Regions from separate parts of the Streptomyces sp. NPDC013455 genome, predicted to be linked through region 3. Evidence: riboswitches for the same ligand, from Rfam matches in the RefSeq annotation. Region 3 holds a riboswitch; each other region holds the start of a gene.
What was found. Region 3 has a riboswitch for cyclic di-AMP ahead of ABZ576_RS06245 (transglycosylase family protein). Riboswitches for the same ligand answer to the same signal wherever they lie in the genome.
Positions count from the first base shown of each region.

Region 1: it holds a riboswitch for cyclic di-AMP, as region 3 does, so the genes downstream of both, ABZ576_RS17695 (transglycosylase SLT domain-containing protein) here and ABZ576_RS06245 (transglycosylase family protein) in region 3, are expected to answer to the same signal.
Region 2: it holds a riboswitch for cyclic di-AMP, as region 3 does, so the genes downstream of both, ABZ576_RS18540 (NlpC/P60 family protein) here and ABZ576_RS06245 (transglycosylase family protein) in region 3, are expected to answer to the same signal.
Region 4: it holds a riboswitch for cyclic di-AMP, as region 3 does, so the genes downstream of both, ABZ576_RS29220 (M23 family metallopeptidase) here and ABZ576_RS06245 (transglycosylase family protein) in region 3, are expected to answer to the same signal.

Region 1 is NZ_JBEYCX010000010.1:1,755-5,875, reverse strand. Features, by position in the region: gene ABZ576_RS17705 (DUF2092 domain-containing protein) at 1-528, opposite strand, end outside; gene ABZ576_RS17700 (polyprenyl synthetase family protein) at 774-1,784, opposite strand; cyclic di-AMP (ydaO/yuaA leader) riboswitch at 2,329-2,507, shown strand; gene ABZ576_RS17695 (transglycosylase SLT domain-containing protein) at 2,512-2,997, shown strand; gene ABZ576_RS17690 (HAD family hydrolase) at 3,151-3,963, opposite strand.
Region 2 is NZ_JBEYCX010000010.1:170,186-174,306, reverse strand. Features, by position in the region: gene pcrA (DNA helicase PcrA) at 1-1,834, opposite strand, end outside; cyclic di-AMP (ydaO/yuaA leader) riboswitch at 2,098-2,267, shown strand; gene ABZ576_RS18540 (NlpC/P60 family protein) at 2,276-3,646, shown strand; gene ABZ576_RS18535 (hypothetical protein) at 3,663-4,016, opposite strand.
Region 3 is NZ_JBEYCX010000002.1:474,901-479,021, reverse strand. Features, by position in the region: gene eno (phosphopyruvate hydratase) at 1-855, opposite strand, end outside; gene ABZ576_RS06245 (transglycosylase family protein) at 1,160-1,840, opposite strand; cyclic di-AMP (ydaO/yuaA leader) riboswitch at 1,845-2,020, opposite strand; gene ABZ576_RS06240 (transglycosylase family protein) at 2,204-3,265, opposite strand; gene ABZ576_RS06235 (cytochrome P450) at 3,434-4,121, opposite strand, start outside.
Region 4 is NZ_JBEYCX010000023.1:21,174-25,294, forward strand. Features, by position in the region: gene ABZ576_RS29215 (aldo/keto reductase) at 1-883, opposite strand, end outside; gene ABZ576_RS29220 (M23 family metallopeptidase) at 950-2,020, opposite strand; cyclic di-AMP (ydaO/yuaA leader) riboswitch at 2,028-2,196, opposite strand; tRNA gene ABZ576_RS29225 (tRNA-Met) at 2,496-2,569, shown strand; gene ABZ576_RS29230 (dihydrofolate reductase family protein) at 2,618-3,751, opposite strand; gene ABZ576_RS29235 (MarR family transcriptional regulator) at 3,845-4,121, shown strand, end outside.

The DNA of each region.
Region 1 (4,121 bases), on a different contig from region 3:
GGAGCCGGCCGTGGTGGAGTGGTAGACCTCGTTGCTCTTGCTGTCGTAGCCCCAGACGTCCTTGCCGTTGTGGATCAGGCTGTACTCGGCGCCGCTCTCCAGCAGCGACAGCTTCTGCCGGTCGGGGCCGTCCGCGGCGACGCGCAGGGTGTGCGTGCCGGAAACCAGCTCGGTGAGCTTGGCCTGCGGGTCGGCGGAGGACCCGTCGCCGGAGCCCTGCCCCGCGCTGGAGGCCAGACCGTCCTCCAGCCCGCCGAGGTCGGGCAGGCCGAGGTCGGTGCTCGTCTTCACCGTGCCGGACAGCTGCTGCACGTCCGACTTGGCGATCTTCTCGATGAGCTGCTCGGCGGTGATCTTCGGGAGGTCGGGGTCGCCGGAGTCGGCGAGCGCCGGGACCAGCCCGATCGTGGCCGCCGCCACCCCCACCACCGCGACCGGGACGGCGTACCGGGCGGCCTTACGCCGGCCGGAGCGCGGGGCTGCGTCCCGCGCGGCGTCCACTGCGTCGTCGGATTCGTACGGTGCCATGTGTGCCTTACCTCCGTCGTCGGCGGCGGCTGTCCTCACGCTGGTCCACCTGTGCCGCCATTCTCACCCGAATCGGTGAGGAGTGGTGGTGTCCGTGGTTCCCATCTGACCAAATCGGCCGTGAGCAAGCGTCAGACCTCGGAGCCAACTGCGGGTACGCCTGCGGTATGACACACAGGGGCGTTTTCTCCTCCGACCCGTAGGGGTCGTACCGGATGGCACCGCCGTAAGGGGGTACGGCCGGGTCAGCCGGCGCGGTGCACCACCGCGTCGCACAGCTCCGTCAGGGCCGCCTTGGCGTCGCACTCGGGCAGCGGGGCCAGCGCGGAGCGCGCCTCCTCCGCGTACCGGATGGTGTCCCGGCGGGCCTGCTCCAGCGCGGGGTGGGCGCGCAGCGCGGTCAGCGCCTCGGCGTGCCGGGCGTCGTCGCTGAGGTCGGAGTCCAGCAGCTCGCACAGTGCGATGTCCTCGGCCAGCCCGAGCCGGGCGGCCCGCTCGCGCAGCCGGAGCACCGGCAGGGTCGCGATGCCCTCGCGCAGGTCGGTGCCCGGGGTCTTGCCGGACTCGTGGGAGTCGGAGGCGATGTCCAGGACGTCGTCGGCGAGCTGGAAGGCGACCCCGAGGCGTTCGCCGTACTGGGTGAGCACGTCGACGACCGTCTCGTCGGCGCCGGACATCATCGCGCCGAACCGGCACGACACCGCCACCAGGGAGCCCGTCTTGCCGCCGAGCACGTCGAGGTAGTGCTCGACCGGGTCGCGCCCGTCCGAGGGGCCCGCGGTCTCCAGGATCTGGCCGGTAACCAGCCGCTCGAAGGCGAGGGCCTGTACCCGGACCGCCTCGGGGCCGAGGTCGGCGAGGATCTGGGAGGCGCGGGCGAAGAGGAAGTCGCCGGTGAGGACCGCTACGGAATTGCCCCAGCGGGTGTTGGCGCTCTCCACGCCCCGTCGCACGGCGGCCTCGTCCATGACGTCGTCGTGGTACAGCGTGGCCAGGTGGGTCAGCTCCACGACCACGGCCGACGGCACGACACCCGGCGCGTAGGGGTCGCCGAACTGGGCCGCGAGCATCACGAGCAGCGGGCGGAACCGCTTCCCTCCGGCCCGCACCAAGTGCTGCGCGGCCTCCGTGATGAACGGCACCTCGCTCTTGGTGGCCTCGAGCAAGCCTTCCTCGACAGCCGTCAATCCGGCCTGGACATCGGCTTCCAGAGCCTGGTCCCGCACGCTCAGCCCGAACGGCCCGACGACGGTCACGAGGGGTCTCCTGTCTGCTGGTGTCTGCTGGCGATTACACGGTTTGTCGATAGGTCGCTGCCATCACTCAAGTCAGCGTATCCGGTCCTGTTTCGATCACCGATAGCGCCCACCGGTCCAGCCCGGGCGGTATCAGATCATGACCGGCATGGTTTCGATCGGATGGTAATAACGGACATTTATCTGCTTAATCCCAATGCGGACACTCTGCCGGAACCTCCGCGCACCTCTCCCCGAGTTCCGCATCACCCCGACTTCAGGCGTTAATCCCTCTCATCCGCCTAATCCTGCATGTCTGTTTTGCAGCAGTTTGCCATTTCGTGAATTGGGTCACGCGCCCCCGCCTGGCACCCCCCTGCCGGAACGCCTCCTTCCCCTTGTACCGCCGGGGAGTTGGAGGTTGGCGACCGCAAAGGATCAAGTACCCCATACGGCGTCGATCAAGGTCAAATGGCACGTTGCATGAATCGGGTACTTGTTCCCGACATGTGCTCTCGCATACGTTCCGGGCCGTCGGGCGGACGCCTAATCCTGCCGCCGCCCGCATTACCCATCGACGAACTCATTCGTACGGCAGGAGCGGGGGACCCAGGTAAGCCGCCGGGCCGGACGGCACACGCCGACCGGCACGGCTCGGGGTGAAGCCGTGCCTCCTCCAGGGCGCGGCCGGGCGCCTCCCCGCCCGAACCCGACAGCTCACCTCGCAGGCGTCGGAGAGGAACCCCCCATGTCTGCTGCCGCTCAGCCCCGCCGCACCCGGAACAGCCGCCTCGTCCGTACCCTCGCCGTCGCCGGTGCCTGCGTCGCCACCGTCGCCCTGCCGCTCGTCGGCGCCACCAGCGCCTCCGCGGCCTCCGGCACCACGACGGCCGCCACCACGCTCGCCGGGTACCCGAACAACCTGGACGGCTGGATCCGCGAGTCGCTCGCGATCATGGCGGAGAAGGACATCCCGGGCACCTACAACGGCATCTACCGCAACATCATCCGCGAGTCCTCGGGCAACCCGAACGCCATCAACCTGTGGGACTCCAACGCCGCCAAGGGCATCCCGTCCAAGGGCCTGCTCCAGGTCATCGACCCGACGTTCAACGCGTACCACGTCGCCGGAACGTCGTTCAACATCTACGACCCGGTCGCGAACATCACCGCCGCCTGCAACTACGCGGCCGCACGGTACGGCTCGATCGACAACGTGTTCGGCGCGTACTGACAGCCGGCGGACCGGCGTGCCGACGGGACGGCGTGGGCACGCCGGCCGGCCGGTGGAGGCCGTTGACCGGCCGCCGATCGACGGCTGCTGATCAGCCGGTCAGCCGCCGGTCAGCCGGTCAGTCGTCGGTCAGCCGGTCAGCCGGTCAGCCGGTCAGCCGGTCGGGAACAGTCTTTCGAGGACGACGGCGATGCCGTCGTCCTCGTTCGACGAGGTGATCTCGTCGGCCACCGCCTTCAGTTCGGGGTGGGCGTTGGCCATGGCGACACCGCGGCCGGCCCACGCGAACATCGGGATGTCGTTGGGCATGTCACCGAAGGCGAGGGCCCGCTCGGCGGCGATCCCCAGCCGCTCGGCGGCCAGCGCCAGCCCGGTCGCCTTCGTCACCCCGCTCGGCTGGAGCTCCACGGTGCCCGGCCCCGACATGGTGACCGTGGCCAGCCGGCCCACCGCCGCGCGGGCCACGGCCGCCAACGCGTCGTCGGACAGCTCGGCGTGCCGCAACAGCACCTTGCTGATCGGCTCGCACCACAGGTCGTCCCGCCGGCCGACGCGCACCGCGGGCAGCGTCGGATGGGGCATCCGGTAGCCGGGCTCGATGAGCGTGAGCCCGTCCACACCGTCCTGGTCGACCGCCGCGTAGACCTGCCCCACCTCCGCCTCGATCTTGCCGAGCGCGGTCTCGGCCAGCTCCCGGTCCAGCCGGACCGACCACAGCAGGCGGTCCTCCCCGGCGTCGTAGACCTGGGCTCCCTGCCCGCACACCGCGAGCCCCGTGCAGCCGAGGGCACCGAGCAGGGGCCGTACCCGCGGGGCCGGGCGGCCCGTCACCACCAGGTGCCGGGCACCGGCCCGCGCCGCCCTCGCGAGCGCGGCGAGCGACCGGTCGGAGACGGTGTCGTCACCGCGCAGCAGCGTCCCGTCCAGGTCGGTGGCGATCAGTGCGTACGCGGGGGTGGGTGCCATGATCAGAGAATACGGACACGGCGCACCGCCGACTCACCTGTCGTTACGGCCACTTGCGCACCGCGGGGCCGCAAGTGGCGTACCGGGAAGGCGTACTGGCGGTGACCGGGGTCCGCGCGGCGGCCTCTTCCCGCGCCGGCCCGCGGCCCGGAGAGACA
Region 2 (4,121 bases), on a different contig from region 3:
GCTCGCCCTCGCCGCGCTCCTGCTCGAACTCCAGGGCCACGGCCGCGAGCTCCTGCAGGTTCTCGATGCGGGTCTCGTCCTGCGGGTCCGTGGACGCCTGCAACTCGGCCAGGTAGCCGGTGCGTTCGAGGACCGCTTCGAGGACGGTGGCCGGTCCGGCACCGGACTCCACGATCGTGCGCAGGTCCTCCATCAGCGTGTTGAACCGCTTGACCGCGTTGGTGGAGCGCGCCGCCATGCCGTACGCCTCGTCCACGCGCTTCAGGGCCTGCGGGAAGCCGATCTTCTCGCGCTGGGCGAGGGCGTCGATCATCGCCTCCGCGCGCTCGCCGATGCCGCGCTTGGGCACGTTGAGGATGCGGCGCAGCGGCACCGAGTCCTCGGGGTTGGCGAGGACCCGCAGGTAGGCGAGGACGTCCCGGACCTCTTTGCGCTCGTAGAAGCGGACACCGCCGACGACCTTGTAGGGCAGGCCGACGCGGATGAAGACCTCTTCGAAGACACGGGACTGGGCGTTGGTGCGGTAGAAGACGGCGACGTCCCCCGCGCGTGCCTTGCCGGCGTCGACCAGGCGGTCTATCTCGTCGGCGACGAACTGGGCTTCGTCGTGCTCGGTGTCGGCGACGTACCCGATGATCCCGGCGCCCTGGCCGGCGTTGGTCCACAGGTTCTTCGGGCGGCGGGACTCGTTGCGCTCGATGACCGCGTTGGCGGCCGACAGAATGGTCTGCGTGGAGCGGTAGTTCTGCTCCAGCAGGATCGTCGTCGCGTCGGGGTAGTCCTCCTCGAACTGGAGGATGTTGCGGATCGTCGCGCCCCGGAAGGCGTAGATCGACTGGTCCGCGTCGCCCACGACACAGAGTTCGGCGGGCGGGAGGTCGTCTACGCCGGGCGGGGTGCCGGCGTCCCCGGCGGTGCGCTCGCCCGTCCCGACCAGCTCGCGGACGAGGGCGTACTGGGCGTGGTTGGTGTCCTGGTACTCGTCGACCAGGACGTGCCGGAAGCGGCGGCGGTAGTGCTCGGCGACGTCCGGGAAGGCGCGCAGCAGGTTGACCGTCGTCATGATCAGGTCGTCGAAGTCCAGCGCGTTCGCCTCGCGCAGCCGCGACTGGTACAGCGCGTAGGCCTGGGCGAGGGTCTTCTCGAAGCCGTCGGCGGCCTGGGCGGCGAAGTCCTCCTCGTCGATCAGCTCGTTCTTCAGGTTGCTGATCTTGGCGCTGAAGGACTTGGGCGGGAAGCGCTTGGGGTCGAGGTCCAGGTCACGGCAGACCAGGGCCATCAGGCGCTTGCTGTCGGCGGCGTCGTAGATCGAGAACGACGACGTGAAGCCCAGCTTCTTCGACTCGCGGCGCAGGATCCGCACGCACGCGCTGTGGAAGGTCATCACCCACATCGCGTTGGCGCGCGGGCCGACGAGCTGCTCGACACGCTCCTTCATCTCGCCCGCGGCCTTGTTGGTGAAGGTGATCGCGAGGATCTGGCCCGGGTGCACGTTCCGCTCGGCGAGCAGGTGGGCGATGCGGTGGGTGAGCACGCGGGTCTTGCCGGAGCCGGCGCCCGCGACGATGAGCAGCGGGGAGCCGGCGTGCACGACCGCGGCGCGCTGGTTGTCGTTAAGCCCCTCCAGGAGCGCCGCCGCATCGATCACCGGGCGCGGGGCACCGTCCCGGTAGTACGCGTCCCTGTCCGGCGGTACGTCGAACTTCCCGCCGAACAGATCGTCCGGAAGCGGCTCCGGAGCGTGATCGTCCTCGGGCGGCGGCGGGGGCTCCTCCTCGCGCCCGCGAGGGGGCTGGAGGTCCGCCAGGAAGCTGTCGTCAAAGAGGCTGCTCATCGCTCTCCGAGTCTAGGGCGCCCCACCGACAACCGGTCGCCGTCCCCGGAACATGACCGGTTTCCGGAGGAGTCGATCTCTACGCCGGCCCCGCCCCGCCCTTTGCTCACGCAATGGAAGCAGCCGGTGACGCGGTCGTGAAACCTCTGACAGGTCACGGAAATGTATCGGACATACTGCGCACCAACCTTCACAGAAGACACACGAGTTGGCTAGGTTGCCGTCAGGCCGCACGACCCCCTACCGGCGAACGTCGCCGGGCCGCGCGGCCTCCGCCGAGTCCGGCGCGCCCCGCACGGTGCCCGGAGCCGGGGACCCACCGATCCTGGGGTGAATCGGCCGACTCCCGCCCGGGACGACGCCGTAGGGCAACCCTTCCAAGCAGCCGCCCGAACCCGACAGCTAACCCGGTAGGCGGCAGCACGGAAGGAGTCGCCCCTCTTGGCGTCGCACCGCAAGCCGCGCCCCGGCGGTACTCAGACAGCGGGCATCCGCACCCCCGCCCTCGCCACCGCCGCGCTCACCTCCGTGGCCATGCTCTCCCAGAGCTCCGAGGCCACCTACGCGGCCGGTCACGGCAAGCCGAGCGCCGAGGAGGTCGAGCGGAAGATCGACGACCTCTACCGCCGGGCGGAGTCGGGGGCCGGGACATCCGGCACGGGCAAGGAACGAATCGTCCGGGGCGACCGGGCGGAGCGCGCCGGGTGGACCGAGCGAGCGGAGCGCACCGGGAAAGCCGAGCGCACCGGGGGGACCGGGCGGGAGGAACCGGCCGAGGCCCCGCGGCGACGCGCGGACAGTCTCCAGCGGCTCCGCGACGAGGTCGCCCGGCGCGCGGCCAGGACCCGCGCCCTTCCCGCACAGCGCGGCACCACCCCCGGCGACAGGACCCCGGGCGACAGGACCCCGGCCCAGCGCGGCGCGGCCCCGGCCCAGCGCGGCGCGGCCCCGGCCCGGCACGGGGCCGCCCCGGACTCCGCCGTGGCGGGCACCGCCGTCGCAAGCACCGCCGTCGCAAGCACCGCCGTGGCGGGCAGCCGGGCCGAGGTTCCTGCGAGCGGCCCGAAGGCGGCCAAGGCGGCCGTGCAGAAGAAGCTCGCCCACGCGCGCGTGCTGGTGTCACGGCGGACCACCCGGGCGACGCCGCCGACCGGCCACATGTCGCAGCCGGCCGACCAGGCGCCGCAGGGGCCCGACCACGTGTCGCGGGGGCCCGCCCAGGTGCCACAGCGGACCGGGCAGGTGCCGCAGTGGACCGGGCAGGTGTCGCAGCGGACCGGGCAGGGCATCGCCACGCCGCCCATGCCGTCCAGGCCACCCGTGCCGTCCGTGCCGCCGGCCTCGTCCGCGCCGTCCGTGTCCCCTGCCTCGCCCGCGCCGTCCGTGCCGCCCGCCTCGTCCGCGCCGTCCGTGTCCCCTGCCTCGCCTGCGCCGTCCGTGCCGTCCGGTGGGCACGCGACCAAGGCCAGGGAGGCCGTCGCCTTCGCGCGCGCCCAGCTCGGCAAGCCGTGCGTGTGGGGCGCCGCCGGTCCCGGGTCCTATGACTGCTCGGGCCTCACCCAGGCGGCCTGGAAGTCCGCCGGCGTCACCCTGCCGCGCACCGCGCGCGAACAGGCCGCCGCCGGCACCCCGGTCCCGCCGGCCGAGGCCCGCCCCGGCGACCTCGTGTTCTTCGACGACGTGAGCCATGTCGGACTCTGCACGGGCGACGGCATGATGGTCCACGCCCCGAGGCCGGGTGACTACGTCCGCGAGGAGCCGGTCTCCGGCGTCGGCCGGCCGGCCGTCCACAGCGTGGTCCGGCCGGGGTGACCCGGAGCGCCGGGGATCAGGTCCACAGGACGGCGATGAAGACGTTGGCGGTGGTCAGCAGGCCGACCAGCCCGAAGAGGCCCTTGTCGACCCGTTCCTCGTCGCGCTTGACGTAGACCAGGCCGAGGATCACGATCAGCAGCGCCAGCTTCACGCCGATCTTGATGTTGTTCACGTGCTGGTCGTCGGCCTGGTTGAGACCGACCAGGGCCACGCCGGTGACCAGCATGGTGAGAGCGCCGTGCAGCATCCCGGGCACGAACCGGGCGGTGCCCTGGCCCATCGCCTTCATCTGGGTGAGGAAACCGCCGAGCAGTGCGGCGATGCCGACGATGTGCAGGCCGACGAAGAGATGGATGAGTACGTCCATGGGGCCGGAGCCTAGCCAGGGCGCTCCGGCCCTCCCGCGACCGGGCCCTCCGACGGCCGTGCGGTGCTTGCATATATGCGCTCCATAGCATCCCTCGGTCACCGC
Region 3 (4,121 bases):
CGGGTCCTCGATGGAGACCAGCGGGTACGCCTCGACCAGCTCGGCGTAGTACTCGGTCATCTCGGCGGCGGAGCGCGCCTTGCCCTCGAAGGAGTAGCTGCCGTCCTTGTAGAACTCGGAGGCGGCGACGTCGAGCGCGAGGGCGATCTGCTCGCCGGGGGTGTAACCGGCTTCCTTGATCGCCTCGAGGATGAGGTCGAGGGCCTCGCGGTTGGAGCCGAGGTTCGGGGCGAAGCCGCCCTCGTCGCCGAGGCCGGTGGACAGGCCCTTGCTCTTCAGGACCTTCTTCAGCGTGTGGTAGACCTCGGTGCCCCAGCGCAGCGCCTCGGAGAAGGACTCCGCGCCGATCGGGGCGATCATGAACTCCTGGATGTCCACGTTGGAGTCGGCGTGCGAGCCGCCGTTCAGGATGTTCATCATCGGCACCGGCAGCAGGTGCGCGTTCGGGCCGCCCAGGTAGCGGAAGAGCGGGAGGTCGCTGGCCTCGGAGGCGGCGTGGGCGACGGCGAGCGAGACGCCGAGGATGGCGTTGGCGCCGAGGGAGCCCTTGTTGTCGGTGGCGTCCAGGTCGAACATGGCCTGGTCGATCAGGCGCTGCTCGGTGGCGTCGTACCCGACCAGCTCCGGGCCGATCTGCTCGATGACGGCGAGGACGGCCTTCTCGACGCCCTTGCCCTGGTAGCGGTTCGGGTCACCGTCGCGCAGCTCGATGGCCTCGAAGGCGCCGGTCGAGGCGCCGGACGGAACGGCGGCACGACCCGTGCTGCCGTCGTCGAGGCCGACCTCGACCTCGACCGTGGGGTTGCCTCGGGAGTCCAGGATTTCCCGGGCTACGACGACGTCGATGGACGGCACGAGCATCTCCTTCTTGGATGTGACGCTGGAAGTGCGGGGCTGGTGTGCCTTGCGCCTAGAGCCTAACCGTCCCGGGGGCGTCGGCCACCGACCGACCGTCCCGTGGACAAGCTGACCGTACCTTTTGTTTCTGTCCGAAACAAAGGACTCCGGGTGGACGGACACAAAAAAGCCCCGTCCCGGTGCGTACGGGGGAACACGCACCGGGACGGGGAGCCCGTGGGGACGGGGGTGGCCCGCACGGGGGTCTTCAGCGTGGCCCGCACACCTGTGCGAGCCCTGTGGCTCCGGTGGGAGCCGGGTGTCACTTCAGGTGCAGCTGCTGGCCCGGGTAGATGAGGTCGGCGTCCTCGACGATGTTCTTGTTCAGCTCGAACAGCTTCTTCCAGCCGCCCTTGACGCCCTGCTCGTCGGCGATGGTGCTGAGGGTGTCGCCGGCGGCCACCTTGTACTCGCCGTCGCCCTTCGCGACCTTCTCGCCGGTCGGGGTGGTGACGGTCTTGCCCGTGGACGCGGCCGGACGCTCGGCGGAGCGGGAGGCGGCCTGCCCGTCGGTGGAGCGGGTGGCGGTGCCCGAGTCCGTGGAGGTGCTCGGGGCGGAGCCGTTGTAGGGGGTGCTGGACAGGCCCGTGCCGCAGACCGGCCAGGCGCCCTTGCCCTGCGCGGCGAGGACCTTCTCGGCGACCGCGATCTGCTGCGCCTTGCCGGCCTTGTCGGCGGTCGGGGCGTATGCGGTGCCGCCGTACGCGGCCCAGGTGGAGGCGGAGAACTGCAGACCGCCGTAGTAGCCGTTGCCGGTGTTGATGGACCAGTTGCCGCCGGACTCGCACTGGGCGACCTTGTCCCACTCGGCGGCGGTGGCGGCGGAGGCGTTGCCGGCCGCCATCAGCGGGGCGGCGACGGCGGCGCCGGTGACACCGGCGAGCGTGATGGCGCGGACGGCCTTGGACGGACGACGGTGCTTGCCCTTGCCGGTAAACAGCATGGATCGATCCCCTCACCGACGCCTGCGAGGTGAGCTGTCGGGTTCGGGCCGGTTGAGTTGCCCGGCCGCGGTCCCGCTTGCGCGGAGATCGCGGCTTCACCCCCAGCCGGTTCCAGCGTCAACCGCTGGTTCCGGCACCTACCTTGGGTCCCCCGCTCCTGCCTACGGCGCTTGACGCGACGACTGTTCCCGGGCGTCCGCTGGCAGGATTCGGCGTTGCGGATGCCGGGGCTCGCGGTGACGAGCGGCCTCGACCGTAGACACGCGATCCGCGGAATTTCAAAGACGATCAGGGCTTCTGAGACTCATCCCACACTTTCGCCAAATCGGACATTAGGGCGTTAAGTGGGGCGTCAACTGCCCCTACTCCGCGTCCTTTTCGTCCTCGACTTCCAGGGTCTGACCGGCGGTGATGTGGTTCGGGTCGGACCCGATGGCCTTCTTGTTGCCGGCGTAGAGCGCATGCCATCCGCCGTCGACGTCAAGGGAGTCGGCGATGGAGGCGAGGGAGTCTCCCTGGCGGACGGTGTAGGTACCCGGTTCGCGGGAGGCGTGCCGGCCGGACGCGGTGGCGTTCTGACCGTTTGTCACGCTTTCGTCCGCGCTCGCACCCCGGTGACGCCCGCCGCCCGCGAGGGCACCGGTGTCGACCAGGCTCCAGGAACCGGCGGCCTTCTGGGGATCGTCCGCGCGGCCGGGGTCCGGGGTGGCCGCGGGCAAGCCGTCGGCGCCCTGCGCGCTTCCCCGGTCCGGCGTGGCGGACTTGTCGGACTTGGGGGTGTCCGTCCCGATGGAGCCGGTGGCCGTGCCGGCTTCCTCGCCCGGCTCCGTGCTCGGCGTGGCCGTGGTGTCGGAGGAGGAACCGGAGCCGGTGCCGGTGTCGCCGCCCGTGCCGGTGCCGTCCGAGGTCTTCGGATCCGGCTTACCGGACGGGTGGGAGCTGTCGGACTTGCCGGAGGTGTCGGACTCGGGGGCGGGCGTCGAGGAGTCGGCCGGGGGCTCGGTGTCCTCGGAGCCGCCGACGCCCGTGTCGACGTCCACCGAACCCGAGTCCGTGGTCAGCCCGGACAGCAGGGCGCAGGTGGCCCAGGGGGCGGTGCCCTTGTCGGCGAGGATCTTCTCGGCCACGGAGATCTGCTGCGAACGGCTGGCCTGGTCGGCGCTGTCCGCGTACTGCGTACCGCCGTACGCGGCCCAGTCGTCCTGCGAGATCTGCAGGCCGCCGTAGTAGCCGTTGCCCGTGTCCGCGCTCCAGGAGCCTCCGCTCTCGCACTCGGCCACCTTGTCCCACGTGGTGCCGTCGGCCGCGTTGGCGCTCGCCGCGCCGAGCAGCGGGATGGCGATGGCGGAGCCGGTCACTCCGGCCGCGACGAGGAGGGCGGGAGCCTGGCGGGGGCGACGGTGTCGGCCGTTCCCGGAGAGCATGCAGAAGCCTTTCGAGCGACAGCAGGACCGGCGCGGCGGATGGAGCCGGTCGCCGCGCTGATGGGTGAACGTATAGGCAGACGATCACTTGTCACAAGTTCATGCCGCACAGATCACGTGAAGATCACAGAGTTGAACGTGTGTCATGTTCCGCTGGAGCGAGTGTGTTCAGACGGTGGGGGTGAACTCGACCGGCAGGCTGCGCAGGCCGCGCATGATGAGCCCGCCGCGCCAGCGCAGGTCGGCCGGATCCGCGGCGAGCCGCAGGTCGGGCAGGCGGGTGAGCAGCGTGGCGAGCGCGGTCTGCCCCTCCAGGCGGGCGAGCGGCGCGCCGAGGCAGTAGTGGATGCCGTGGCCGTAGCCGAGGTGCTGGTTGTCGCGGCGGGCGAGGTCCAGCACGTCCGGGTCACCGAACCGCTCCGGGTCCCGGTCGGCGGCGGCGAGGACGACGAGCACCGGATCGCCCGGCGCGATGTCCTGCCCGCCGATGGTGAGCGGCTCGGTGGCGAACCGCCAGGTGGCCAGCTCCACCGGGCCGTCGTAGCGCAGCAGTTCCTCCACCCCCGTCTCCAGCAGGTCCGTCTCCCCGGCGGCCAGGGACCGCTGGAGGCGCCGGCGCTGTCCGGGGTGGGTGAGCAGGGCGTAGGTGCCGTTGCCGATGAGGTTGACGGTCGTCTCGAAGCCGGCGAACAGGAGGATGAAGGCCATGGCGGCGGCCTCGTTCTCGGTGAGGTGCTCGCCGTGGTCGGAGGCGCGGATGAGGCCGGAGATCAGGTCCTCGCCGGGTGCGGGCGCGGCGGGCAGCGCCTCGCGCTTCTTGTGGATCAGCTCGGCGAGGTACCCCCGCATCTTCTTG
Region 4 (4,121 bases), on a different contig from region 3:
CCAGCAGGGCCGGGAGCTGGTCCACCGTGCGCGCCGAGGCGATCGGAGCGGCGATCGTCGGCTGGGCGGCCAGCCAGGCCAGGGCGACCGAGGCGACCGGCGCCCCGTGGGCGGCGGCGATCTCGTCCAGGGCCGCCAGGACCTTCCGGCCGCGCGGGGACTCGGCGTGCTGCGCGGCACTGCCGGCCCGGGCGCTGTCGACGCTCGCACCAGGGCGGTACTTGCCGGTCAGGAAGCCCGAGGCCAGGGAGAAGTACGGGACGGCGGACAGGCCCTCGCGGGCGACGAGGTCCTGGAGCGGGCCCTCGTAGGTGTCCCGGGAGACCAGGTTGTAGTGCGGCTGGAGGGCGACGTAGCGGGCGAGGCCCTCGCGGTCGGAGAAGTCCAGGGACGCCGCCAGCCGCTCGGGGGTGATGTTGGAGGCGGCGATGTGCCGGACCTTGCCGGCCCTCACCAGCTCGTCCAGCGCGCCGATGATCTCCTCGACCGGCACCTCGGGCTTGTCGAAGTGGGTGTAGTAGAGGTCGATGTGGTCGGTGCCCAGGCGGCGCAGGGAGGCGTCGGCGGCGGCCTTGATGGTCGCGGCGGACAGTCCCTGGAAGTCGGGGTGCTGGCTGACCTTCGTGGCGATGACGACGTCGTCGCGGTTGCCGCGCGCCGCCAGCCACTTGCCGATGATCGTCTCGGACTCGCCGCCGGCATTGCCCTCGACCCAGGCCGAGTAGGAGTCGGCGGTGTCGATGAAGTTGCCGCCGGCCGCCGCGTAGGCGTCCAGGACGGCGAAGGAGGTGTCCTCGTCGGCGGTCCAGCCGAAGACGTTGCCACCGAGGCAGAGCGGGAAGACCTCGAGATCGGAAGAGCCGAGTTTACGAAGTGACGTCATACGTCATGACAACGCCGGCGGCGGGTCGTCGCATCCCGCCACCGGCGCCCTTTTCGGCAGGACGGCTCAGGGGTTGAGACCCTTGTCGCGCAGCCAGGCCGTCGGGTCGATGCCGGTGGCCTGGCCGCCCGGGTGGATCTCCAGGTGCAGGTGCGGGCCGGTGACGTTGCCGGTGGCGCCGACGCGGCCGATGACGTCGCCGGTACCGACCTTCTGGCCGACCGAGACACTGATCGAGGACTGGTGGCAGTACCACACCTCGGTGCCGTCCTCGAGGGTGAGGACCGTGCGGTAGCCGTAGGCGCCGGCCCAGCCCGCCTGGGTGATCGTGCCGCCGTGCACGGCCTTGACGAGGGTGCCGGTGGGGGCGGCGAAGTCCAGGCCGGTGTGGTAGCCGGAGGACCACATGGAGCCGGCCTGACCGAACGTCGAGGTGATCGTGTACGAGGAGGTCGGCAGGGCGTACTGCTTGGCCAGCTCGGCCAGCCGCTTCTCCTCGGCCGCCTTCTGTGCGGCGGCCTCCGCCTTCGCGGCCTCGGCCTCCGCCTCGGCCTCGGCCTTCTCCTTGGCCGCCGCGGCCTTGGCGGCGGCCTCCTTCTCGGCGGCGGCCGCGGCCGCGGCGCTCTGCTTCTCCGCGGCGGCGAGCGCGGTGGCGGTGGCCCTGCTCTCGGCCTGGCCCTGCTGCTGCTCGGCCTGGGCCATGATCCGGTTGCGCAGCGCCTCGCCCGCGTCGGTGCCGTGCTCGGTGTCGGCCGAGGTCCCGCCGAGGCTGCTGAGCGCGGTGGTGGTGGTTTCGGCCGCCTGGGCGTCGGCGGAGCCGTCGTCGAAGAGGGAGCCGACGGAGGGCAGGTCGGGCATCGAGATGGAGACCGGCGGCTTGCCGGTCTGGGCGCTGGCCATGCCGCCCGCGCCGACCGCGGCGATCACGCCGACGCCGAGGACGGTGGAGCTGCGCGCGAAGCCGCCGCGCTGCTTGGCGACGCGGTGCCGGCCGCGGACCGGGGCGACGGTCTCCTCGGTGGGGTTCCACTCCTCCCAGGGACCCTCTTCCGCGCGGTAGGCGCCGTAGCCGAAGGTCTCGGCCGGCGCTTGGGCCGGTATGAACGGGGCTTCTGGGGCAGGCCGGTTGGACGCCACGCAGGCGTGCTCCTTTCCTTCCTCCGCCTACCGGGTTAGCTGACGGGTTCGGAGCAGGAAGGTCTCCTACGCGCGTATACCGGTCGTGGACTCCGTGAGTTCACGACCGCATCCGCGTGATTCACCCCAGGGTGGTGGTTCCCCGGCTCCCTTGCGGGATTCGGCGCGTGCGCACGGAGCCGCCTCTTGTGACGGCTGGGACGACCGCGCTGCGTTATCGAACGTTAATAGACCTGCCAGTCACTTTCCAAGCCGTTCGACTTGATCGTTAAGCTTTTTAAACCCCGGACTTACCGGCCAGGACCCCTGCAAAACGGGCGAGTTGACCCCAGGCCAGCAGTCATCGACGGTTTTGATGGTGACCCGGACCTGAAGCGCACGGCACCCCTTCGATCACTGTGCGTGATGATCGGCGCGGGCGCGGGAAGCGATGTGCATCGGACCCCTCGCATGGCGTATGCTGGTCACACAACGACGCGGGGTGGAGCAGCTCGGTAGCTCGCTGGGCTCATAACCCAGAGGTCGCAGGTTCAAATCCTGTCCCCGCTACTGAAGACTCAGGGCCGGAATCCAGTGGATTCCGGCCCTGAGTGCTTTTCAGGCGAGCAGATGGGCGTTCGGCTCCTTGGCGAGGGCCTCAAGCTCCGGCAGGACGACGACCCGCGCACCCCCGGTGCGCAGCAGCCCCGCCCCGTCGGCCGCCGTCACGAAGGTGTCCGGCTCCCGCCAGGCGGTGACCACGCGGCGCACGCCCGCGGCGAGGATCAGCTCGGCGCAGGGCGCGGGCCGCGAGGAACGGCGGGCACAGGGCTCCAGGCTGCTGTAGACGGTCGCGCCCGGCAGTCGCGGGTCATCGCGGCCGATCTTCGCCAGCGCCGCCTCCTCCGCGTGGACCACGGGGTCGGCGCCCTCCCGGGAGTGGCCGCGGGCCAGCTCCGTACCGTCGGCGGCGACCACGACCGCGCCGACGCTGAACGCCGTCTCCGAGGGCGGGCACAGCGCGGCGAGCTCGCACGCGGTGCGCAGCCAGTGGCGGTCGGCGGCGGTGGCGGCCGGGCCGGTGCCGGGGGCCGTGGGCGCGTACCGCATGAGGACGACGTCCTCGATCCGCCGGGTGTCGAGCAGCCGCAGGCGACCGCCCTGGTAGGGGCCGGGCCCGAACAGGCGCGGGGCCGCGGGGTCGCCCACGAAGAGCGGGGCGAGCACCAGCTGGAGTTCGTCGGCGAGGCCCTGGTGGAGCAGCTGGGTGTGGACCGTGCCGCCGCCCTCGACCATCAGGCGGCCGACCCCGCGCACGTCGTGCAGGTGCTCCAGCAGGGCCCGCCAGTCGAGGGCCGGGCCGAGCGGGACGACGTCGGCGGTGCGCCCGAGCAGCCGCGCGGCCCGTTCGGCGCCCCGGTCGGTGGTGTAGACGAGCTTCTCGCCGCCGGTATGCCAGAAGTGGGCGCCCGGGTCGAGGTCGCCGGAGGCGGTGACGGTGACCTTGAGCGGGTACTCCGGCCGGCCCGCCGCGACGCGTGCCGCGCGCCGGTCGGCTGAGTAGACCAGCAGCCTCGGGTTGTCGGCGCGGAGGGTGCCGGCGCCGACGAGGACGGCGTCGGCGGAGGCCCGGACCTCGTCGACCCGGTCGAAGTCGGCCGGGCTGGAGAGCAGCAGCCGCTCGGGGCCGGTGTCGTCCAGATAGCCGTCGAGGGAGACGGCGGCGGACAGCAGCACGTACGGCAGGGGCATCGGCGCCCTCTCTGGGGAGGCGGACGGTCGCTGAGTGGACCGTCGGCAGGCGGACGGCTTGGTTCAATTTTGAAGCAAACTTACACTGGCGGCATGACGACCCGCTGGCTCACCTCCGAGGAGCAGCGCGCCTGGCGCGCCTACATCGCCGCCTCCCGCCTCCTGGAGGACGCGATCGACCGGCAGCTCCAGCAGGAGGGCGGCATGCCGCACCTGTTCTACTCGGTGCTGGCCAACCTCTCCGAGGCCCCCGGCCGGCGGCTGCGCATGACCGGCCTCGCCGAGACGCTGAAGATCACCCGCAGCCGGCTGACGTACGCGGTGACCCGGCTGGAGCGGGACGGCCTGGTGCGCCGGGAGAACTGCCGCC